2 regions of the Pseudoduganella sp. GW821-FHT11H04 genome follow, and region 2 is predicted to be linked to the other one. Evidence: predicted binding sites of a transcription regulator. Region 2 holds the regulator's gene; the other holds the start of a gene.
What was found. Region 2 encodes FNR, which switches genes on or off when oxygen is low (the NO sensors DNR and NnrR bind a similar motif). Its sites were predicted from a motif close to TTGATNNNNATCAA; they were not measured.

Region 1: the regulator FNR is predicted to act here: its motif matches at 7,724-7,737, upstream of nirK (copper-containing nitrite reductase).

What each region holds. Positions count from the first base shown of each region.
Region 1 is NZ_JBXARE010000007.1:106,286-118,139, reverse strand. It holds gene AC1RTP_RS17045 (adenosylcobalamin-dependent ribonucleoside-diphosphate reductase) at 1-704, shown strand, start outside; gene AC1RTP_RS17040 (hypothetical protein) at 969-1,214, shown strand; gene AC1RTP_RS17035 (nitric-oxide reductase large subunit) at 1,306-3,576, shown strand; gene AC1RTP_RS17030 (RrF2 family transcriptional regulator) at 3,579-3,974, shown strand; gene AC1RTP_RS17025 (DUF2249 domain-containing protein) at 3,985-4,212, shown strand; gene AC1RTP_RS17020 (permease) at 4,212-5,471, shown strand; gene AC1RTP_RS17015 (Crp/Fnr family transcriptional regulator) at 5,428-6,108, opposite strand; gene nirK (copper-containing nitrite reductase) at 6,186-7,586, opposite strand; gene blaOXA (class D beta-lactamase) at 7,764-8,498, opposite strand; gene blaOXA (class D beta-lactamase) at 8,511-9,359, opposite strand; partial or broken gene AC1RTP_RS16995 (M56 family metallopeptidase) at 9,399-10,256, opposite strand; gene AC1RTP_RS16990 (BlaI/MecI/CopY family transcriptional regulator) at 10,277-10,657, opposite strand; gene AC1RTP_RS16985 (bifunctional helix-turn-helix transcriptional regulator/GNAT family N-acetyltransferase) at 10,765-11,712, shown strand; gene AC1RTP_RS16980 (DUF6928 family protein) at 11,752-11,854, shown strand, end outside.
Region 2 is NZ_JBXARE010000019.1:74,853-86,706, reverse strand. It holds gene AC1RTP_RS26280 (response regulator) at 1-86, shown strand, start outside; gene AC1RTP_RS26275 (sensor histidine kinase) at 83-1,186, shown strand; gene AC1RTP_RS26270 (response regulator transcription factor) at 1,179-1,814, shown strand; gene fnr (fumarate/nitrate reduction transcriptional regulator Fnr) at 1,916-2,692, shown strand; gene AC1RTP_RS26260 (carboxymuconolactone decarboxylase family protein) at 2,810-3,187, opposite strand; gene AC1RTP_RS26255 (MerR family transcriptional regulator) at 3,138-3,590, opposite strand; gene AC1RTP_RS26250 (bacteriohemerythrin) at 3,636-4,022, opposite strand; gene AC1RTP_RS26245 (cyanophycin metabolism-associated DUF1854 family protein) at 4,104-4,568, opposite strand; gene AC1RTP_RS26240 (cyanophycin metabolism-associated ABC transporter) at 4,561-6,840, opposite strand; gene AC1RTP_RS26235 (cyanophycin synthetase) at 6,947-9,124, shown strand; gene cphA (cyanophycin synthetase) at 9,150-11,720, shown strand; gene AC1RTP_RS26225 (LacI family DNA-binding transcriptional regulator) at 11,834-11,854, opposite strand, start outside.

The DNA.
Region 1 (11,854 bases), on a different contig from region 2:
TGACGGGGAGTGTGCTGAGTGTGGCGCCGGAGCCGGCTGCGGTTAGTGCGGTTGCGAGCGCGTTGCGGGATGATGATCCTTTGCGTAAGCGGTTTGATGGGCGTCCGTTGGGAGAGCTGGAGTCGGTGACGTCCAAGGTTGAATACTGGACGCAGGAGGGGAAGAAGGCTGCTTACCTGACCGTGAGCTTTATTACGGTGGATGGCGTTGTGGATGGTGCGCCTGTGCGGATTGAGCGGCCGTTTGAGTTCTTCATGCCGGCGAACCAGCGTAGCGATGGGCAGCAGTGGATTACTTCGTCTATGCGCTTGCTGTCCATGGCGGCGCGGGCGGGGAGTTCGATTGCGAAGGCCTTGGCGGATATGCGGGAGGTGACTTGGGAGAAGGGGCCGGTGCGCTGCGGCTTGTTGACGCGGGAGGATGGGGTGCAGGTGCCGGTTTATCACGATTCGGAGGTGGCGGCGATTGCGTTTACTTTGCAGCGGATTTTGATACGGCGTGGGTTCCTGGATGCGTATGGGAATCAGGTGCCGGTGCCGCAGTTGGCGCTGCAGTTTGGGGTTGAGGGGTATGTGGCGCCGGAGGCGATGGCGGCGCCGGTGCAGTCGACGGGGAAGTGTCCGGAGTGTGGGGCGCGGGCTTTGAGGAAGGTTGATGGGTGTACGCGGTGTGTGGAGTGTCATTACATGGGGGGATGCGGCTGAAAAACCCTGTAAACCGGTAAACCGGGGTCTGACCCGCAGGGTCAGACCCCGTCTGCGCTGCCGCTGTTGGTGTTGGTTCTGGGTCTTTGACTTATTGAGAAAGTCAAAGGCCTTAACCATTACCTCCCCGGCTTCGAGACCGTTCGGGGTACGACCCTGCGGGTCGTACCCCGGTTTACCAGGTTTTGCTTAAGCTGCGTCAAGGACGAAAAAAACGCAGCTCCATAAACTTCCTCCCACACTAACCCCTCGGAGGACTTACAAATGCATCACTCTTTCCAATTAGCTTCCGCCCTGGACGCCGCCAACGTCACCCGCGTGCTTGACCTGCTGCGCACTGTCCCCGGCATCCGCGGCGTGCACGCCCCTGCCGGCGCGGCACACGTCGAAGTCGCCTTCGACGACTCCCTCACCAGCATTCATCAAATGGGCAAGCTGCTGGAAGAACATGGCTACCCGCCAGTCGCGCCACAACAACGTACTTGCTGCGGCGGTTGCGGCGGTCATTAAGCAAGACTTGACCTGGATCATGTGAGCTGCCCGAGTGGCGGCTGTATTCTGGCTAAAAACATACATTTGAAACACCACAAAAGGAGCTATCATGCACGCCACTAAGAAGTTATGGACGTGGCTCGCCATTATCTGCCTGCTATCGTTCTCGGTACTGGGCTGGGTGGGCCGCGAAATTTACCTGAAAGCGCCTCCAATAGCGCAAGTCGTCGACGACACCGGTTCGGTGCTCTACACGGCGGAGCAGGTCAAATATGGCCAGAGCGCCTGGCTGTCGGCCGGCGGCCAGCAACTGGGCACCGTATGGGGCCACGGCTCCTACCTGGCGCCTGACTGGTCGGCCGACTGGCTGCACCGCGAGGCCGTTGCGCTGCAAGACCTGTTCGCACGCAAGAACTTCAACAGGGACTACGCCCAGCTGGAAACCGGCGCGAAGGCTCACGTTGACGCTCTCGTGAAAACTGAACTGCGCACCAATACCTACGTTGCGGAATCCAATGAAGTAAAGCTGTCGGCTATCCGTGCAGAAGCGGTGCGCACCGTGGCGGCACACTACGCTGGCCTGTTCGGCGAGGTTGCGCAATACGACAAGCTGCGCGAACAGTACGCCATGCCTAAGAACTCGCTGCCGGAAGCGACCGACCGCGCTGCGCTGACCGGTTTCTTCTTCTGGTCGTCGTGGGCTGCCGCTGCTGATCGTCCGGGCGAAACGGGTCTGAGCTACACCAGCAACTGGCCGCATGAACCCCTGATCGGCAATACGCCGACCGCCGGCGCCGGCATCTGGTCCATCGCATCGGTCATCCTGATGATCGGCGCTATCGCCGGCATGCTGTTCTTCCATTCGCGCCATAAGGAAGAAGACGATCCTGTACCACCGAAGAACGATCCGCTGTTCTCGCTGAAAGCTACGCCTTCGATGAAGGCTACCAAGAAGTACTTTCTGGTCGTGATTGGCCTGATCCTGGCGCAAGTCGGCATGGGCGTAATCACCGCGCACTTTGCGGTGGAAGGTACGAGCTTCTTCGGTATCGAATTGGGTAACATCCTGCCGTTCACCGTCAGCCGCACCATCCACACCCAGTTTGCCGTGCTGTGGATTGCTACCGCGTGGCTGGCTACCGGCCTGTATATCGCTCCCGCGATTTCGGGCGCTGAACCGAAGTTCCAGAAGCTGGGCGCCGACGTGCTGTTCTACGCGCTGCTGTTCATCGTCGTAGGTTCGACCGCAACCGGCTGGCTGGGCACCTTGCAGCACAGGGGCGTTGACTTCTCGTTCTGGCTGGGTAACCAGGGCCTCGAATTCACTTCGATGGGCCGTGTATGGCAAATCCTGCTGTTCATTGGCCTGCTTTTCTGGGCCTTCCTGCTTGGTCGCGGCCTGTGGCCGGCGCTGAAGAAACCATCGGAAAGCCGCGGCATCATCGCCATGGTCTTCCTGGCTGCACTGTGCATCGGCGGCTTCTATGCGACTTCCCTGACCTGGGGCAAGGGCACCCACTATTCGATGATCGAGTACTGGCGCTGGTGGCTGGTCCACCTGTGGGTGGAAGGCTTCTTCGAAGTGTTCGCAACCGCAGTTATCGCGCTGCTGTTCACCAAACTGGGCCTGATCCGTGCTGCTTCGGCTAATAGCGCCATCATCCTGGAAACCATCGTCTTCCTGTTCGGCGGCATCCTGGGTACCTTGCACCACCTGTACTTCACCGGCACGCCAACTTCGGTCATCGCTATCGGCGCCATGTTCTCCGCGCTGGAAGTGGTTCCGCTGTCGCTGATCGGCATGGAAGCCTATCGCAACTACAAGCGTTCGCAGGCCGCTCCATGGGTCGGTGCATACAAGTGGGCCATCCTGTGCTTCATCGCCGTGGGCTTCTGGAATACCGTGGGCGCTGGCCTGCTGGGCTTCTCGATCAACACCCCGATCGCGCTGTACTACATGCAGGGTATGAACATGACTGCTGCCCACGGCCACGCTGCGCTGTTTGGCGTGTACGGCATGCTGGGTATCGGCCTGATGCTGTTCTGCCTGCGCGGCCTGGTTGACCGCTTCGCATGGTCGGACAAGCTGCTTGCTTCGATGTTCTGGTTCATGAACATCGGCCTGGCGATGATGGTGTTCATGTCGCTGGTCCCTGCCGGTATCTACCAGGCCGTGGCTGCGATCACCAAGGGCATGTGGTTCGCCCGTTCGCCGGAAGTTGTTCACTCGAGCTTCATGGAAACCGCGGTGTGGATGCGTGTTCCTGGCGATATCGTGTTCGCAATCGGCTGCCTGTTCCTGGCCCTGTTCGCCCTGCGCCTGATCGGCAAGGCGAAGAAGGAAGAAACCGTAGCTCAAGGCGTGGCGCTGGAGAACTAAGAATGCGCCTCACGGGCCACACCGACTATGCCTTGCGCCTGCTGATGTACCTGGGCCGGCAGCAGGGCAGGTTGGTGACCGTGCAGGAGATCGCCACGGCACACGGCATCTCCGAACATCACCTGCGCAAGGTGGCTCACCGGCTCGGACAAGCCGGACTGGTGGCCACCTGGCGTGGACGGGCCGGTGGCCTGCGCCTGGCGCAGCCGCCGGCTTCGATTTCGGTGGGCGCCGTGGTGCGCCTGGCCGAATCGGACTTTACGATCGTTGAATGTTTCAATGCCACGCGCAATACCTGCCAGCTGGCCGGCGCTTGCCGCCTGCAGGAGGGATTGCACAGGGCGACCGAGGCTTACCTCGGTCATCTCGACCGCCAGACCCTGGCGGACCTTATTTGAAGGAGCCATCATGAGTGCGCAAGAAATTTTGTTAGAGCTGTGCGGCATGGTGCCGCCTGAACCGATGGAGCGCGTCCTGGAAGCGCTCGACCTGTTGCAGCCTGGCCAGCATATCCGCATGGTGATCGACCGCGAGCCGGTCCCGCTGTACCGCATCCTCGAGAAAAATGGCTACCGCCACGCGACTTCGATGCGCGAAGACTTTATCTACGAAATCCTGATTACCCACGCCGACTGATGCAACGCAAGCTGGCTTTCGAGCATACGCCAGCGATGGCGTTGCCTTTGCGTTTCCTGCTGGTGGCGCCTTGGTTTGGCGCCTTGGCCGGTATGCTGCTTGTGTGGCAGGGTGCGGAAGCGATGAGCACGCGCTGGGCGCCGGCCACGCTGGCCGTCACTCACTTGCTGACGCTTGGATTTCTTGGCATGGCCATGGCCGGCTCGCTGTTGCAGATGGTGCCGGTGGTGGCCGGGGTGGAGCTGCGCTGGGCGCGCACCCTCGGTCCTATCATCTGGGCGGCACTCGCCGGCGGCGCTTTGCTGCTGGCCGGCGGCTTCCTGCACGGACTTCCCTGGTGCCTGCGCGCTGCGGGTGTGTTGCTGGCGGGCGCTTTCATTCTCCTTGTTGGGGTGCTGGCGCGCGCTCTCTCGCAGCGCTCGGCGCCAAATGCGCTGCCGGTCGTCGCGGGCATGCGCCAGGCCGTCGTTGCGCTGGCCTGCGCCGTGACGATCGGCGTTGCGCTGGCGGCTTTTCTCACGGGCGCCTTGCCGCTGCGCGTGATGGAATGGACCAATGTGCATGCTGCCTGGGCCCTGGTGGGCTGGGTTGGCGTGCTGGTGGTGTCGGTGGTCTTTCAGGTGGTGCCGATGTTCCAGTCCACCCAGTTGTTCCCGCGCCAACTGGCTTTTGTGCTGCCGCCGCTTTGCCTGGGCGGGTTGGCACTGTGGACTGCTGGCTACCTGCTCGACCGGCAATGGCAATGGCTGGGGGCAGGGCTTGTGAGCATTTGCCTGGCGGTGTTCGCTGCCTACACCCTGGTGCTACTGCTGCGCCGCAAGCGCGCCGCGGACGTGTCAACCTGGTACTGGTGGCTGTCGCTTGGCTCGCTGCTGGCCTGCGTGGCGGTATTCATGTGCCCGCGCGGCGTCGACAAATCTGTGGTGCTGGGGGTGCTGTTCATCGGAGGCTTCGCCATGTCGGCGGTGAACGGCATGCTGTACAAGATCGTGCCATTCCTGCTTTGGTACCACGGGCAGCACGCCGGCTGCAATGTGCCGGGCGTGCGCCAGCTGATGCCGGACAGCGTACCGCGCGTGCAGTTCGCCTGGCATGCGGCCAGTGTGGTGCTGTTGCTTGCTGCTGCCATCGCACCCGGCTGGTTGGCCCAGCTTGCGGGTGCGGTATTGGCAGTGTCCTGCATGCGCCTGGGTTTTGACCTGGCGCTGGCCGCTTTCAGCCTTCGTACGCTCGCAAGCGAGCAGAATCCAGAATCCTGATCTGGCGGCCGTTCACGGCGATCATGCCCTGGTCGGCCAGCTCGTGCAGCACGCGCGAGAAGTATTCCGGCGTCAGGTTCAGGCGCGAGGCCAGCAGCTTCTTGCTGACGGCCAGCGTGATCTCAGAACCGTCTGTCGCGTCATCATCCTTCAACAGATAGCCAATAATGCGCTGGCTGCCGGAGCGCAGCGAGTAGGCTTCCACGTCTGAAATCAAGCCGTGCAGGCGGCGGCTCATGCCGGCCAGCATGCGGCGGGCGAATACCGGATTGCGCGCCAGTTCGGCGAATACGGTGTGCTTGGAAATGTGCAGCAGCATGCAGTCGCTGACTGCGTGGGCGGTGACGATGTAGGGCTTTTCCATGAACATCAGCGCTTCGCCGAAGCTGTGTCCGGGGCCGATGATCTCGACGATCTTCTCGTTGCCCTGCGCGGACAGGAAGCTGAGTTTGACCTGGCCAAAGATGACCATGTGGAAGCCAACGCACGGGTCGCCGCGCTGGAAGACTGCGCTGCCGCGCGGGATGTGATGCTCGGTGGTGCCTGCAGCCACCAGCGACAGCTCCTCCTGCGACAGGTCTGCAAACAGGGGCAGTCGCTTGAGGAACTCGCGGGGGTCGATTTTGGGGCTTGGCATTTGGTTCTCCTGAAATGGCAAAAGGACCCGCATCGGCGGGTCCTGTCCTGGTTAGTTAATGTCGGGGCTAATCCTGCTTAGTGGCCCGAATCGCCGTCAGGCTTGCTGCTGGTCCGGAACACCTCCGGATTTTCCTTGCCGGTCACGTAGAGGAAGCCGACCAAGCCTTTCTCCATCCGCGACAGTGCGTGGTCAACCAGGATGAAGCGGCCCGGCACTTCAGTCTTGAATTCGACCATCGTTGCGCCGCCCGGAGCCACGGTAGTGGTCTGCACGTTCTGCAGCGGTGGCGAGGTCAGGTCGCCCATGCTGTAGACGCGGTCGAACACTTCGCCGATCACGTGGAAGCTGGAGGTCGCGTTAGGACCGCCTACACCGAAGAAGATACGCACGGTTTCGCCGACCTTGGCTTCCATGCGGTGGGTCTTGGTCAGCGCATCGTGGGTACCGTTGAACATCAGGTGTTCCGGTTGTTCGGCCAGCAGTTTCTCGAGCGAGAATTCAGCTTCGCCCGGGGTGCCATGCTTGGTCGCGGTGTACAGCTCGCCCTGCATCACGTAGAACTCACGGTCCACTTTCGGCAGGCCGCCTTCCGGTTCGACCAGGATCATGCCGTACATGCCGTTGGAGATGTGCTGCGCCACCATCGGGGTCGCGCAGTGGTACACGTACAGGCCTGGATTCAGGGCCTTGAAGGTGAAGCTCTTGGTGCTGCCTGGAGCCGCCTGGGTCACAGCTGCACCGCCGCCAGGGCCGGTCACGGCGTGGAAGTCGACGGAGTGGATCATGTGGCTGTCCTTGGCGTTGGACATGTCCACGTTTACGGTGTCGCCCACGCGGACGCGGATGAACGGGCCTGGCACTTTGCTGTTGAAGGTCCAGTATTTGTAGGTGGTGCCGTCCATCATCTGGCCGAGCACTTCAGTGGTGTCCAGCTTGACGTTCACGGTTTGCGGGCCGCGCTTGCCGACCGGGACGCCTACTTCCAGTGGGCTGCGCGATACGTCGGCGCCTTGTGGCGCGACTTTTGCCGGGCCGTCGCCAACGATGATCTTGCCGATCATGCCCGCTGCCACGTGGCCTGGCAGGGAGCAGATGTAGGTGAATTCGCCTTTTTTGTCAGCTTTGAAGACGATGGCGGTCGATGCGCCTTTGTCCTTCAGTTGGTTCGACTTGACCTTGAAGTCGGGCACCGAGATATCGTGGGTTGCGCCGTCGCCGTTGACCAGGTTGATCTGCACCACAGCACCTTCCGGCACGCGAAGGGTGGGGTTAGCCTTGCCCTTGGATTCGCCGGCGTCGCTGATGAAGACCAGCTTACCGTCCGCGATATCGGTGTGCAGGGTAAAGGTCACGTCAGGACGATATTGGACGGCTGTGCTGCCGCCATGCTGGCCATGCTGGGCATAAGCTGGCGCCAGGGTTGCGGCGCCGATCACCAGTGCAGCGATGGCTTTGGACATCAGGGTCGGTTTCATTTTCTTCTCACAGGTTTGTCCGGCACGGGATTGCGCCGTTTGACAGCTAAATCATATGTTTCACATGCATGTTATTGAATTGACGCAGGTCAAAAATTTGGAAAGAACTGCGTAATCTCAAGGCATGTTTGATTTTTTTGATTTAGATCAAGCGAGAAGGAGACCCTTTGCAACGGCTTAGAGTGAGAGCTGCGGCAAGCGTGTCAAAAAGTTATCGCGTTCGTCCATGCCGCTCGCGCCACCGGCTTGTGCGAAGACGATGCGCTTGCCGTCGCGTTCCAGCCAGCCGATGTACCAGCCGACGTTCTTGCCGCTGCCGGTTTTGCCGTAGACCTGCCAGCCGCCGACTGTTTCCGGGCGGCGAAGCAGGGCGGCGGACATGTCATAGGCCTTTGGTGTCACGCCAAGTTCGCGATTGAGCACGCGGCGCAGGAAGCCGATTTGTTCGTCGGGCGAAATGCGCAATGAGGAATTGAGCCAGGAGGCGGTCAGGCCGTTTTGTTTGCCTTTGTCGCCGCTCACGTCCGCGTTGCCGTAATCGAAGCGCTTGGTGTAGCTGGCGAAGCGCTTCGCGCCCATTTGCAGGGTGATTTGCTGCGAGTACCAGACGACGGACTCTTTCATCCACGAGCTTGGATCGTGGGACTGGCGCCATTGCGGGCGCCAGTCCACGTAGCCTTCTTTGAAGGGCAGCACGGGCGCATGCTCGTCTTGCAGGAGGCCGGCGTCGTAACCCATCAGGGCGATCGGCAGCTTGAAGGTGGACATCGGCGGCAAGCGCTTGTCGCACACGCCTTCGTGCACCAGCCACTTGCCGGTGGCGGCATCGGCCATCGCCAGGCAGTGTTCTGCGGAATATGCGGGCAAAGCGAGGCCCAGCCCTGCAAGCAGGGAGAAGATTGTGCGTTTCATTTTTGTCCTCGGTTAGAGTTTTGCGAGCTGCGCGGGGAGGTCGCGCAGAAAGGCTTCCTTGAGGCGCGGACCTGCTGCGCCTTCAATTAGTCGCTCGTCCTGCGCCAGTCGGGCGAACACGATGGTGCGGTCGCCGTTGCTGGCCCAGCCTACGAACCAGCCGTAAGAGCGGGAGTAGTCGTCCTTGCCGTCCGGGCCAACTGGTGCGCCGGTACCAGTCTTGCCGAAGACTTTCCAGCCGTTCGGCAGGTCTTTTATTTTCAGCAGATTCGCGGTTTGCTCGTGAGCGTATTTTGACACTGGCAGCTCTTGCCGCACCAGCTTGCGCAGGAAGTCGGCCTGCTCGTCGGCCGAGATCTGCATCGAGGATCCGACCCAGGACCATGTCAGCCCGTTTTCCTTGCTCTTGTCGCCGCTGGTGTCGTGGTTGCCGTATCCGAAGCCCTGCACGTAGCGTTCGAATTGCTCGCGGCCGATGTGTTGCGTGACCTGCTGGGCGTACCAGACGGCTGAATAGCTGATCCACTGGCTTGGGTCCATGTCGCGGCGCCACGCCTTGTTCCATGCCTTGTACTCGGCGCGGTAAGGCAGCACAGGGGCGTGCTGGTCCCTCAGGAAGCCACTGTCGAAGCCCATCAGGCTGACGGCGATGTTGAAGGTCGAGACGGGCGTAATGCGTGCGGCGCAATCGCCTTCGCGGATCAGCGCCTTGCCGGTGGCGGCATCGACGAATTCGGTACAGTTCAATGCGGCCTTTGATTGGGCGGATGGCGAGACGCTCCACGCCAGCGCGGGCTGCAGCGCGAAATTTCCGACCGCAATGGCCGCCAGCGCGGCGACGGTTGCAGCGCGCGCCCACATGGCGCGGCGCACGTCGCCAGGTGTACGGATCAGGGATACGCGCTCGGTCAGCGTGTTCGGATCGATGCTGCCGAAAGCCAGCGCGCCTTGTGGTGCAAGGTGTTGCAGCTTGAGTTGCGCGATGAGGGCTGCGGCGTAGGCCTTGCGCTGCGATGCGGGGCGGCCGCGCAGGACGTCGCGGTCGCAGCCAAGTTCCTGCGCCCAGCTCAGATTCGCGCGCAGCAGGCGCATGAAGGGGTTGAACCACAACAGCGTTTGCAGCAGCATGCCGGCGGCCATCCATTGCAGGTCGTGGCGGCGCAGGTGGGTCAGCTCGTGTTCGACGATCATTTCTCGCTGCAGCTTGTCGAAGCCGCCCAGGTGGCGCGGCAGCAGCAGGCGAGGGCGGAACAGGCCAAGCAGCATCGGGGAGATCGGCGCGTCGACTTCGATGACGGCGGCAGGCCCGCCGCGTGCCGAATCGCCCGCCGCGCCGGTTTGCGCCAGTCGGTTCAGCATGCGCTGCGCGCGCCAAACGCTGGCGACCGACCATGCAAGGCCTGCCAGGTACACGCATAGCCACAATTGGGCGCCATGCAGCTGCCATTCGCGAGTGCTGCGTAAATTGTCTGCCTTGCGGGCTTCATCGGCCGTGGTGATGGGTAGTGCAGGCGCCTTGGGCGGCGCGATGTAATGCGTAACGGTCTCGGTTGCAGCTTCAAGCGGTGGAATCAGGCGCACACGCTCGCTGTGCGGCAGCAGCATCAGCGTGAACGTCGCCAGCACGGTGAGCTGGCCGAAGAGCCAAAGCGAGCGCTGTGCCGCCAGCGCAGGCAGGAAGCATCGCAACAGGGCGCTCAAGGCCCACACGCTAAAGCCAGCCGCACAACAGCCCAGGCTCGCGAGCAGGAAACGCATCAACAACAGATCGAAGTCGTTCATTTTGCTTCGTCCTCATCGGGCCAATCGGACAGCATCTGTTCCAGCTGCGCGAGCTCGCTGGCATCGACCAGCTTACTGCCAGCGAACATATTTACCGGCAGCGGCGTATCGAGTTCCATGATGCGGGTGCCGAAATCGTGCGCGTAAGCGGCCAGGGTTTCAACTTTGTCGAGCAGCGCCTCATACACCTGCACGCCGTGACGCACGTGCTGCGCCACCATCTGCTTTTCCATCATCCGCTCGACGGTCTTGCGTGTCGAAGAAAACGACCACGCCAGTTCCTCCTCCACCGCCTCATGGATTTCGCGCGCGCTTAAAGGCGACAGGCGCCAGAGTGCTTTCAATACGCAGAGTTCAGGAGTCGATGGAATGGTCATGGCGGAAAACGGTCTTGTGACGAATGGTGAGAGTATGTGACAAATGTCGCAAAAGAGTCAAGCTTTAGATTGTCGACTCAGTCAGCAAATGATCCTAGACTGGACGCATGAATACTCCATTCCTGAATGACCGCATCGCCGCGGTTCGCTCGTTCAATCGCTTCTTCACGCGCCAGATTGGCGTGCTGCGCGAAGGCTTGCTGCATAGCGCTTTTACGTTGACCGAGACGCGCGTGCTTTACGAACTGGCCCATCATGGAGAGCAAGCCTCGAGCGCTTTGTGCCGGGATCTTGGGCTCGACCGCGGCTACCTTAGCCGCATCGTCTCCAAATTCGAGCAGGACGGGCTGTTAAGGAAGGTGCCGTCCGCCACCGACGGCCGATCCAAAAGCCTGCAACTGACAGAGCACGGGCGCGAAGTGTACGAACCGCTCGACCGTTCTTCGCGCGAAGAGGTGGGTGAAATGCTCTCGCGTCTTGGTGAAGCGGACCAACTGCGCTTGCTCGACGCGATGGCGACGATTCGTGAGCTGATAGGCAAACAGGCCGGGATGAAGTTTGCGCAGCCCTTCGTTTTGCGAACGCACGGAAAAGGCGACATGGCGTGGATTACGCGCCGCCACGGCGATTTCTATTGCGGACAATTGGGCTGGGATCGAAGCTTCGAGGAATTGGTTGCGCAAATTTGCGCCGATTTCGAGCGTGACTTCGACCCCGCGATGGAGCGATGCTGGATCGCCGAGATTGGCGGCGAACGCGTTGGTTCGATCGCAGTCGCGAAAAGTGGAGAAGATGGCGTCGCCAAGCTCCGCCTCTTGTTGGTGGAAAACGGAGCGCGAGGCTACGGCCTTGGCTCCAGCCTGGTCGAGGAATGCCATCGCTTCGCCCGTGCGGCGGGCTACCGCAAGATGCAGCTGTGGACCACGAATCTGCAAACCGAAGCGCGCAAGATCTACCAGGGCAAAGGCTACGCCCTGGTGGCCACCGAGCCAGTCCACGCATTTGGCAAAGACATGGTCAATGAGACGTGGACGCTTGATTTAATTGCGCCTTGAAGTGCTAACATCATGTCTTTATGGCAACGATGAATCGATATGGGTGCAAAGACCTGTTTGTTGATGTATGCGGAAGGCGATCCTGCTGAAATCCTGCGTTCGGGGCCGAAGCTGGATCGTGAGGCGAGTGCGGCGTTATTGA
Region 2 (11,854 bases):
ACATGACCAAGCCCGTCGACTACCGCCAGTTCGTTGAGGTGGTGCGCTCGATTAACCTGTACTGGACCATCAGCGAGCTGCCATGAGTACGGTAAGGGTCCTGATCGTCGAGGACGATATTGTTGACCGCATCGCTTGCCGCCGCGCCTTTGCGCAGGCGCCGGGCTTCAGCTGCGAGCTGCTCGAAGCGGAAAGCGGCCAGGATGGTCTTGATATCGCGCTGCGCGAAAAGCCCGACTGCATCCTGCTCGACTACCACTTGCCGGACCTGACTGGCCTGGAATTCCTGGCTCGCCTGGCCGCCGACCAGGGCGAACCTCAGCCCACTATGCCCGTGATGATGCTGACCGGCGCCGACAGCGCCACCGTAGCGGCGGAAGCCATGCGGCGTGGTGCGCGCGACTACCTGGTCAAGGACAGCGATGGCCGCTACCTGGATTTCCTTGCCGGTGCCATTGACCGCCTGTTGCGTGAACAGCGCCTGATCGATGAGAAGCTGCAGGCCGAGCGTGTGCTGCGCCAGTCGCAGAAAGAGCTGCGCGAGCTGGCCGCCTACCAGGAAAAACTGAAAGAACACGAACGCACCCGCATTGCCCAGGAAATCCACGATGAACTGGGTGGCCTGCTGACCGGCATCAAGGCCTATATCTCGGTGGCGATCGAGCGCGGCGGAGAACAGTCCGACCCGCTTTTGAACGACGCCGCCAAGCTGGCGCAGGACGCGATTGAAACCGTGCGCCGCGTGATCACCGACCTGCGCCCCAGCGTCCTTGACCAACTGGGCATCTGGCCCGCATTGGAGTGGTACTCGGAGCAGGTGGCCCAGCGCAGCGGGTTGCAGTGCAGCTGCAACATCACGCCCGCTGCAATGGCTCTGGAACTCGATGCCGAACGTAGCACCATGCTGTTCCGCGTAGCCCAGGAGGCGCTGACCAATGTCGTGCGCCATGCCGAAGCGAGCGAAGCGCGCTTGATTGTGGACCGTGATGGCGACTGTGTCGTGCTGCGAGTCGAAGACAATGGCAAAGGCATCGAGAGCGCCGGCCTGTCCGACCGCGAATCGTGGGGCCTGTTCGGGATGCACGAACGCACGCGCCGCTTCGCCGGCGAGCTGAATATCAGCGGCAAGGCGGGGCAGGGTACGACCCTGCAACTGCGCCTGCCTTTGGAGGATAAAAATGGGTGACAAGATCACCGTATTGCTGGTCGACGACCACGCTATCGCGCGCAACGGCGTGCGCCTGATGCTGGGCACGGCGACCGATATCAGCGTGGAGGGCGAAGCCGGCAACGCCGTGGAAGCCATGGAACGTGCGGCTGAGCGGAGTTTCGACGTCGCTTTGGTCGACATCAAAATGCCGGGCAAGAATGGACTGGATTTGCTGAAATGCCTGCGCAGCGAATACCCGCGCATGGCGGTGCTGGTGCTCAGCACCTATTCGGAAGAGATTTACGCCGTGCGGGCGCTTAAGTCAGGCGCCTCCGGCTACCTGACCAAGGATGCCCCGACCTCGACCCTGATCGAGGCCGTGCGCAAGGCGGCATCCGGCGGCAAGCATGTCAGCCCGGCTCTGCTTGAAAAATTGGCAACCCTGGTTGGGGGCGGCCCAAGCGGCGACCACGAGGAGCTTTCGAACCGTGAGCTGGAAGTTTTCAAGCTTATCGCCCAAGGCGAGTCGCTGGTTCGCATAGGGGAAAAACTACATTTAAGCCCGAACACGGTGACCACCTACCGCAGCCGCATCCTCGAGAAAATGGGCATGTCCAGCAATGCTGAGCTGACGCGCTACGCTCTGGAGCATGGACTGATCTGATGCCTTGTAGGGGATCCACTACAACAACTACACAGGATGCTTGATACCGGGAAATGATGCCGAGGGAGATACTTCTCCCATCGAAAACAAGGAGCAGCATCATGAGCCCGGTCATCCCAATCACCCCTGCAAACGCCACCAAATCCTGCGCACCAGTCGCTGCAAAATGCTCGCTGTGCAGTTTCAATCGACTGTGCCTGCCGCAAGGCCTGGCCGAAGACGATGTCGCCCGCCTTGACCAGATCATCGCACGCCGCCGCCGCGTGGGGCGCGACGAGCCGCTGTACCAGACCGGCGACAGCTTCCACAGCCTGTACGCTGTGCGTTTTGGCCACTTCAAGACCGTCCAGGTGAATCAGCGCGGCGAACAGACGATTGGCGGCTTCCACATGGCCGGCGACCTGCTGGGCATGGAAGCGATCGGTAACGGCCAGCATTCCTGCAATGCTGTGGCGCTGGAAGATAGCGAAGTGTGCGAAATCCCTTTCAGCCGCCTGCAAGAATTAGTGATGCAGATCCCGGGCCTGCTGCAGCAATTCCACCGCACCATGAGCCGCGAAATCCAGCGCGAGCAGTCTGTAATGCTGTTCCTGAGCCATATGCGCGCCGAGCAGCGCCTGGCCATGTTCCTGCTCAACCTCGCGGGCCGTTATGCCCAGCGTGGCTACTCCTCGACCAGTTTCCAGCTGCGCATGTCGCGTGAAGATATCGGCGGCTACCTCGGCCTGACCGTGGAAAGCGTCAGCCGCCAACTGGCCCGCCTGCGCCAGGATGGCTCGATCGTCCTGAATAACCGCGACCTGCGCATCATCGACCGCAACAAGCTGGAAGTCATGTCTTCCGGCGGCATGGCGCAAGAATACGCGGCCGTCGCCTGATCCACGAACCAGCTTTCTCACCTGTAGGGGGTGTATGGGGCAGCTCAGCTGCCCCTTTTTTATGGTTCTTCACGGAATAGCGAGCCCATAGTTCCCGGTATTTCGTGAAGAACTTCTTTATTGCAGCGCGAAGACTTCTTTGGCGGCCATCAGGCCGTTCAGGGCGGCCGGGAAGCCGGCGTAGACGGCCATCTGCATGATGGTTTCCACGACTTCGTCACGCGTCACGCCGACGTTGAGCGCAGCCTGGATGTGGACTTTGAGCTGGGGCGTTGCATTGCCCATTGCCGTTAGCGCGGCGACAACCGCGATTTCACGGCTTCTCAGGTCGAGGCCGGGGCGGGAATAGATGTCGCCGAACGGGAATTCGATCAGGTAGCGGGCAAAATCCGGCGCGATCTCGGCCAGGCTTGCTACAACGCGTTCTCCGATCTCGCCATCGATCTCACGCAGTTTTTCGAGTCCGCGCTCGTAACGGTTTGGGTTGGTGGTCATCAGCAATTCCTCCATTAGTGGTTGAACCTGACGCCAGGGACTGCTCCAAAGAGCGGTAATGCTCGACTTTCCACTGCAGCGTGGCGGCCGATTGCCGCAACGTTTCGATTTCCGCGAGCACGTCCTCCAAATGCTGCTCCAGCATCTGGCGCCGTTCGCCGGCCGTGGAGTCCCCAGCGCCACGTAGTTTTGCGAAAGCCTGCATTTTGCCGATTGGCATATGCGTGGCTCGCAGACGCAGCAGGAATTCGATCCAGGCAAGGTCGGAGGCCGCATAGCGCCGCTGGCCGCCAGCCGCGCGGCCAACCGGGGCGATCAGGCCGATACGCTCGTAATAGCGCAGCGTGTGGGCGGTAAGGCCGGTGCGTTTGGCGACTTCCTCTATGCTCAGATGGGATTCCATGGGGTGATCTTAGAAGTTCGAGCGCGCTCTAAGTCAATCACTTTATTACGCCAGGCGAGATGCTGCAACCGCCAGCGCCAGGTCCATGGTGTTGATGTGGGCTTCGATCCAGTCCGGTAGCGTGCTGATGATCTGGCGGGCGGTGGTTTCGTCGTCGTCGCGCAGCAGGCGCAGGACGCGGGAGATGCGTTCCAGCAGGTTGCCGTGGGCGGCACGGTGCGCCTGGGCCGCAGGATAGGCGATGCGCTCCATCAGGCCGTTTTCCGCCCGAAGGTGTTCGATGAACTCTTTCGCGAGTTCGCGGCAGGCCTCGTCGAAGGCTGGACGCGGCATATTTTCCATTGCGTCGAGCATGTCGAAAACGATGCGGTGCGATTGGTCGAGTTCGGGAATGCCTAATGCCAGGTCGGGGCCGAAGACGATGGAATCCATGGTAGCGCTCCATATTGGGGAGCGCTAATTGTGCCGTCCGGAAACAGGACGGCACATGATCCAGGTCAATTTTCGGGGGTGTTACATGAAGCGGTCGAGGATCTTCTTGCTGTGCTTGTCCAGCGTGTACTGGTCGCGGATCAGGAAATGGATGCCGTGGCTGTCCGACACCAGCAGCGACACGCTGCCGATGCGGCGGATGTCTTCTTCGCCGCGCAGGACGAATTCGGTCTCGCCGCGGTCGGTCTCGACCTTCCAGGTGGATGGGCAGGCGTAGCTGCCGACGTCGACGATGCGTTTGATCTCGGGCATGAACTCACGGCCAGCCAGCTCTTCGCGCACCACGTCGGCCATTTCCGGCGACAGGTCGGAAATGCGGTCCAGCCAGGCCACTTCCTTGCCGTCGGTATTGACCAGCGACAGGCCTTCTTCCGGGGCCTGGATAGGGAAGGCGCGCACAGGGGACACGCTTTCGTGCAGAACGCCGTTGGCGTCGATCAGGTTCAGCTTGCCGAAACTGTCGCGGCTCAAAGTAAAATTAATCATCTTCACGGCTCTTTGCTTTGTCATCCATGTCGGTATCGACGTTACGTGCCTGCGCCTGGTAGAGGCGGAAGTAGGCGCCTTCCTTGGCCATCAGCTCTTCGTGCGGGCCTTCTTCGACCACCTTGCCGCGGTCCATCACCACCAGGCGATTGGCGCGCTGCAGCGTGGACAGGCGGTGCGCAATGGCGATCGTGGTACGGCCGGCGACCAGGTTGTCCAACGCTTTCTGGATTTCTTTTTCGGTTTCCGAGTCGACCGACGCGGTGGCTTCGTCCAGAATCAGGATGCGCGGGTCGATCAGAAGTGCGCGTGCAATCGAAATACGCTGGCGCTCACCACCGGACAGGCCTTGGCCGCGTTCACCGACCATGGAATCGTAACCTTGCGGCAGGCGCAGGATGAAGTCGTGGGCGTGCGCAGCGCGGGCTGCCTTCATGATCTCTTCACGGGTCGCATCCGGCTTGCCGTAAGCGATGTTCTCGGCAATCGTGCCGAAGAACAGGAAGGGCTCTTGCAGTACCAGGCCAATATTGCGGCGGTAGTCGGAGACCGCGAAGTTACGGATGTCGACGCCGTCCAGCAGAATCGCGCCTTCGGCCACGTCGTAGAAGCGGCAGATCAGGTTGACCAGGGTCGATTTGCCCGAGCCCGAATGGCCCACCAGGCCAATCATTTCGCCAGCCTTGATCTCCAGGTTCACGCCGCGGTTGACCGCGCGGTTACCGTAGCGGAAGCCAACTTCACGCAAGGTGATGTCGCCGCGGACTTTCTCGACCTTTGCCGGCTGTGCCGGATCCGGCACGCTCGATACGTGGTCCAGGATGTCGAAGATACGCTTGGCGGCCGAGGCGGACTTCTGCGTCACGGACACGATGCGGCTCATGGAATCCAGCTTGCCGTAGAAGCGGTTGGCATACAGGACAAAGGAACTCAGGACGCCGACGGTGATGTTGTGCTTCGAAATCAGCCAGATGCCGAACACATAGATTACCAGGATGCCCAGTTCGGTCAGGAACGACACGGTTGGCGAGAACAGCGACCATACTTTGTTCAGCTTATCGTTGACGGCCAGGTTGTGTTTATTCGCGGTACGGAAACGGTTCGCTTCACGTGTTTCCTGCGCAAAGGCCTTCACAACGCGAATGCCGGGAATGGTATCGGCCAGCACATTGGTCACTTCGCCCCAAACGCGGTCGATCTTTTCAAAGCCGGTACGCAGTTTGTCGCGCACCAGGTGGATCATCCAGGCGATGAAAGGCAGCGGCAGCAGGGTCGCAATGGCCAGCCAGGGATCGATCGAGAACAGGATCACGCCCGTCATGACGATCATCAGGACATCGGACGCGAAGTCCAGCAAGTGCAGCGACAGGAAAACGCAGATACGGTCGGATTCCGAGCCGATACGGGACATCAGGTCGCCGGTGCGTTTGCCGCCGAAGTATTCAAGCGACATGCGCAGCAAGTGTTCATACGTCGTGGTACGCAGGTCGGCGCCGATACGCTCCGACACCAGTGCCAGCACATAGGTTTTGGCCCAGCCAAAGACCCAGGCCAGCACTGCGGCGCCGGTCAGGGCGGCCATGTACTGCACCACCAGCATGTGTTCAACAGGCTTGCCGCTTTGGTAAGGGATCAGGACATTGTCCGTCAGCGGCATGATGATGTAAGGCGGGATCAGGTGCGCGCCAGTGGAGAGCAGCATCATCGCAAAGCCGAGCGCCAATTGCCATTGATACGGCTTGGCAAAGCGCCACAGGCGGAACAGGGTCCAGGTCGATGGCGGGGTGTGGACCACTTTGGTGCAGACTGGGCATTCTTCCTGGTCCGGCTCCAGCGGGGCCTTGCAGGTAGGGCAGGAATTCTGTTCAATATGTTGCAGCGGCTTGCCGAAAACGTGGGCTTCCAGCAGGCGCGGGAAGTTCTCGGACAGGCGGATCGCCAGCAGGTTCTGGCCAAGCGTGAAGCGCCAGGCGGCCAGGCGCTGGGTCTCGTCCACCAGCTCCAGGTGGCCGACACCTGCATGATCGTGCAGTTTTAGAGACATGCCACGACGATAAGTCCAATCTTGCCATACCGTTTCACCGGGTGCGCGTGCCATAATGCGGCGCTCCGTGAGGAGCACCAGGCCTTTGCGGAAGTGAAGCTGGGAGTCTAGGTCAACCTCCAGGGCGCTGAGTACGTTTTCATCAGGTGCAAGCGCCGGTAACTCTGTGCGCCACCTGTCGGGAAGTTCTGTCAGGCTCAGCTCAGAGGAAAGTTGGTTTGTTATCATTGTGGATCAGACTCCGGCATCTCTTTGCCAAGTGGCAAGAATTGCGAAACAGTGGGAAAATAGAAGGACGGGCGGAGTATACCGCAAGAGGTACAAGAGCTAAAACATGACAAAAAAGAAAGATATTGATTTTCTCCGTGTGACACACCTTCGCGGACCGAACATCTGGACCTATCGCCCGGTGATTGAAGCCTGGCTGGATATCGGCGAGCTTGAAAATTACCCCTCGAATCAACTCCCCGGATTTTATGAACGCTTGATCGCCTTCCTGCCAGGCCTGGTCGAGCATCGCTGCGGCGTCGGTGAACGCGGCGGCTTCCTCGAGCGCCTGCGCGACGGCACCTATGCCGGCCACATCCTCGAACACGTCGTACTCGAATTGCAAAACCTGGCCGGCATGCGTACCGGCTTTGGCAAGACCCGCCAGACCGCCGAAGGCAGCGGTATTTACAAAATGGCATTCCGCACCCGCCAGGAACAGGTTGGCCGCGCCGCACTGGCCGCCGGCAAAGACCTGCTGATGGCTGCCATCGACGATACGCCATACGACCTGGCTGCCACCGTTGCTAAACTGACCTCGATGGTGGAGTCGCTGTGCCTGGGCCCATCGACCGGCTCCATCGTGGACGCAGCGACCGACCGCAAGATCCCGTATATCCGACTGACTGACGGCAACCTGGTGCAACTGGGACACGGCGCGCGCCAGCGCCGTATCTGGACCGCGGAAACCGACAACACCTCCGCAATCGCCGAAGGCATTGCGTCCGACAAGGACATGACCAAGGACATGCTGAAGTCCGTCGGCGTGCCGGTACCGGAAGGCACCCTGGTCAAGAGTGCTGACGAGGCCTGGGAAGAGGCACAGGATATCGGCCTGCCGGTCGCCGTCAAGCCGTACGACGGCAACCATGGCCGCGGCGTGTCGCTGAACCTGGTGACCGAAGCCGACGTGCGCGCTGCGTACGACATCGCAGTCGCGCGTGGCGGCAGCAAGAGCGTCATCGTTGAGAAATTCATCGTCGGTAACGAGCACCGCTTGCTGGTAGTGGGCCGCCGCATGGTGGCAGCCTCCATGGGCGAATCGCTGTGGGTGACCGGCGACGGCAAATCCACCGTGCAGGAACTGGTGGACACCCAGATCAACACCGATCCGCGCCGTGGCACCACTGAAGAATTCCCGCTGAATATCGTGCAGCCGCGCGAATCGGAAGAAGTGCTGCTGGACCTGAAGCGTCAGGGCCTGACCCCGGACTCCGTGGCCGATGCCGGCCGCAAGGTGCTGATCCAGCTGAATGGCAACGTCGCCAACGACGTGACCGACCTGGTCCACCCGGCTGTCGCCGAAATGGCGGCACTGGCTGCACGCACCATTGGCCTGGACATCGCCGGCATCGACCTGGTTGCCGCCGACATCTCCAAGCCGCTGGAAGAGCAGGGCGGCGCCATCATCGAAGTGAACGCAAGCCCTGGCCTGCTGGCCCATTTGAAGCCGGCCGCCGGCGGCGCTGCGCGTCCGGTTGGCCACGCCATCTGCGACCAGCTGTTCGCTGAAGAAGACGATGGCCGCATTCCAATCGTGGGCGTGGCTGGCAGCCGCCAGAACGCGCTGATTGCTCGCCTGATCGGCTGGCTGCTGCAAATGAGTGGCCGCTATGTCGGCACCGCGACCGAACAGGGCGTGTACCTGAACGGCCGTAATGTGGCGCGCGGTCCTCTGACCGAATGGGAATCGGGCGAACGCCTGCTGCTGAACAAGAACGTGGAAGCTGCGGTCTTCGCCAACTGCGGCCGCATGATCCTGAGCGAAGGCTTCTCCTACGATAAATGCACGGTGGGCGTGGTGACCGACGCCGCCGGCCATGAGGACCTGGGCGAGTTCTACATCAATACTCCGGAACAGATGTACGGCGTGCTGCGTACCCAGGTTGACGTGGTGCTGCCGGAAGGCGCTGCCGTGCTGAACGCGTCCGACGCGCAAGTGGTCGAAATGGCTGAATTGTGCGACGGCGACGTGATCTTTTACGGGACCGACGAACACGTGCCCGCAATCGACTCGCACCGCCAGGATGGCGGCCGCGCGGTGTTCCTGCGCGATGGCGGTTTCGTCATGGCTGCGGGCCGCGACGAATTGGCAGTACTGCCTCCGTCCTGCTTGCCGGCGAGCGAAGAGGATCGCAAGGAAGCAGTGCTGGCTGCGATTGGCGCCGGCTGGGCCATGGGCCTGTCGCCGGACCTGATCGGTGCTGCGCTGCGCACCTTCGAGTGGAATACTAAGAAAAATTAATCTGGATTAGACAGGATTACCAGGAATGGAAGTTATTCGCCTCCGCGCCCTGCGCGGCCCAAATCTGTGGAGCCACCATACGGCTGTTGAAGCCATCGTCTCCTGCTCGCCGGAAGAACGCTCCGTCGACAAGATCCCTGGTTTCGAAGTGCGCTTGCGCACCCGCTTCCCGCGCCTGGCGCAGCTGCAGCCGGACGGCCACGCCGACACTATCCCGATGGCGCACGTGCTGGAGCTGGCGGCCCTTGGTCTGCAGGCCGAAGCCGGCTGCCCGGTGACCTTCAGCCGCACCACCCAGACGCTGGAAGACGGCATCTACCAGATGGTGGTTGAGTACACCGAAGAAGCCGTTGGCCGCCTGGCTGTGGAATGGGCTGAAAAGCTGATCAAGGCTGCCGTTGACGACACCCCGTTCGACCTGGCCGCTGCGCTGCACGAACTGCATGAACTGGATGAAGACGTGCGCCTGGGCCCATCGACCGGCTCCATCGTGCACGCCGCCGTGGCGCGCAAGATCCCGTTCCGCCGCATGACCGAAGGCTCGATGGTCAGCTTCGGCTGGGGTTCCAAGCAGCGCCGCATCCAGGCAGCTGAAATGGACACCACGAGCGCGATCGCCGAAACCATTGCGCAAGACAAGGAACTGACCAAGAAATTGCTGGACGCCGCCGGCGTGCCGGTGCCTACCGGCCGCACCGCTGAGAACGCGGAAGACGCATGGAAAGCAGCGTTGGAAATCGGCCTGCCTGTCGTGGTGAAACCTAAGGACGGCAACCAGGGCAAGGGCGTAACGGTGAACATCACCACCCGCGAGCAGACTATTGCCGCCTACAACGCCGCCAAGGAGTTCCGCGACGACATCATGGTCGAGCGCTTCCTGGCAGGCCATGACTTCCGCCTGCTGGTGATCGGCAACAAGCTGATCGCCGCTGCGCGCCGCGATCCTCCACACGTGGTGGGGGACGGCGTGCACTCGGTGCGTGAACTGGTGGACATCGTCAACGCCGACCCGCGTCGCGGCACTGGCCACGGCACTGCGCTGACCAAGATCCGTTTCGACGATATCGCCCTGGCGCGCCTGGCGCTGCAAGGCCTGGCAGCGGATTCCGTGCCGCCAATCGGCCAGCGCGTCGTGCTGCGTAATAACGCCAACCTGTCGACCGGCGGCTCTGCTACCGACGTGACCGACGACGTGCACCCGGAAGTGGCTGCGCGCGCGGTGGAAGCGGCGCAGATGATCGGCCTGGATATCTGCGGCGTTGACGTGGTGTGCGATTCCGTGCTGCGTCCTATCGAAGAACAGAATGGCGGCGTGGTGGAAGTGAATGCCGCGCCTGGCCTGCGTATGCACCTGTCGCCGTCATACGGCAAGGGCCGTCCGATCGGTGAGGCGATTGTCAACGCCATGTTCCCAGAAGGCGACGATGGCCGCATCCCTGTGATCGCGGTCACCGGCACCAACGGCAAGACAACCACGGTGCGCCTGACCGCGCATCTGGTCGCGGCCTCCGGCCTGCGCGTGGGCATGACCAACACCGACGGCGTCTACGTCAACGGCCGCCAGATTGACTCCGGCGACTGCTCCGGCCCGCGTTCGGCGCGCAATGTGCTTCAGCATCCTGACGTGGATGCTGCCGTGTTCGAGACCGCCCGCGGCGGCATCCTGCGCGAAGGCCTGGCCTACGACCGCTGCAAAGTGGCCGTGGTGACCAATATCGGCGCAGGCGACCACCTGGGCCTGAACTACATCACCACTGTGGAAGACCTGGCTGTACTGAAGCGCGTGATCGTGATGAACGTGGATGCGCAGGGCTATGCTGTGCTGAACGCGACTGACCCGATCGTGGCTGCGATGGCAGCCAAGTGCAAAGGCAAGGTGATCTTCTTCGGCGCGGACCGCTACCATCCGGTTGTGGCGACGCATCTGGCGCAGGGCAAGCGCACCGTGTACGTGGAAAATAACCAGCTGGTGGCTGTGGAAGGCAAGAGCGAGCAGCGTATTTCGCTGGCGGACGTACCGATCACCTTCGGCGGCACCATCGGCTTCCAGGTGGAGAACACCATGGCGGCAGTGGCTGCGGCTTGGGCGGCCGGCACCGACTGGGATTCGATCCGCCGCGGCTTGCTGACCTTTACCACCGACAGCCACAATGCACCTGGCCGTTTCAATATCTTCAAATACCGCGGCGCGACTGTGATTGCCGACTATGGCCACAATCCGGATGCGATGCTGGCTTTGGTCAAGGCGGTCGATGCAATGCCTGCGAATCGCCGTTCGGTGGTGATATCCGGCGCCGGCGACCGCCGCGACCAGGATATTCGCGAACAGACCGAGATCCTGGGCAAGGCGTTCGATGACGTTGTCCTGTACCAGGATGCTTGCCAGCGTGGCCGTGCAGATGGCGAAGTGGTCGGCCTGCTGCGCCAGGGCCTGGAAGGCGCTACCCGCACCAAGCAGATCGACACGATTACCGGCGAGTTTATTGCGATTGATACGGCGATGGATCGGTTGAAGGAAGGTGATCTTTGCCTGATTCTGGTGGATCAGGTGGAGGAGTCGCTGCGTCACATTGCGAACCGTATCGCGGCCGGTTAAACCGTCAAAACCGGTAAACCAGTGTCTGACCCGCAGGGTCAGACATCATCAGATCAGCGGCCGTCGAGCTGCAGGTGTCTGACCCTGCGGGTCAGACATCGGGTTACCGGTTTTCAGGCAACCAACACAGCCCG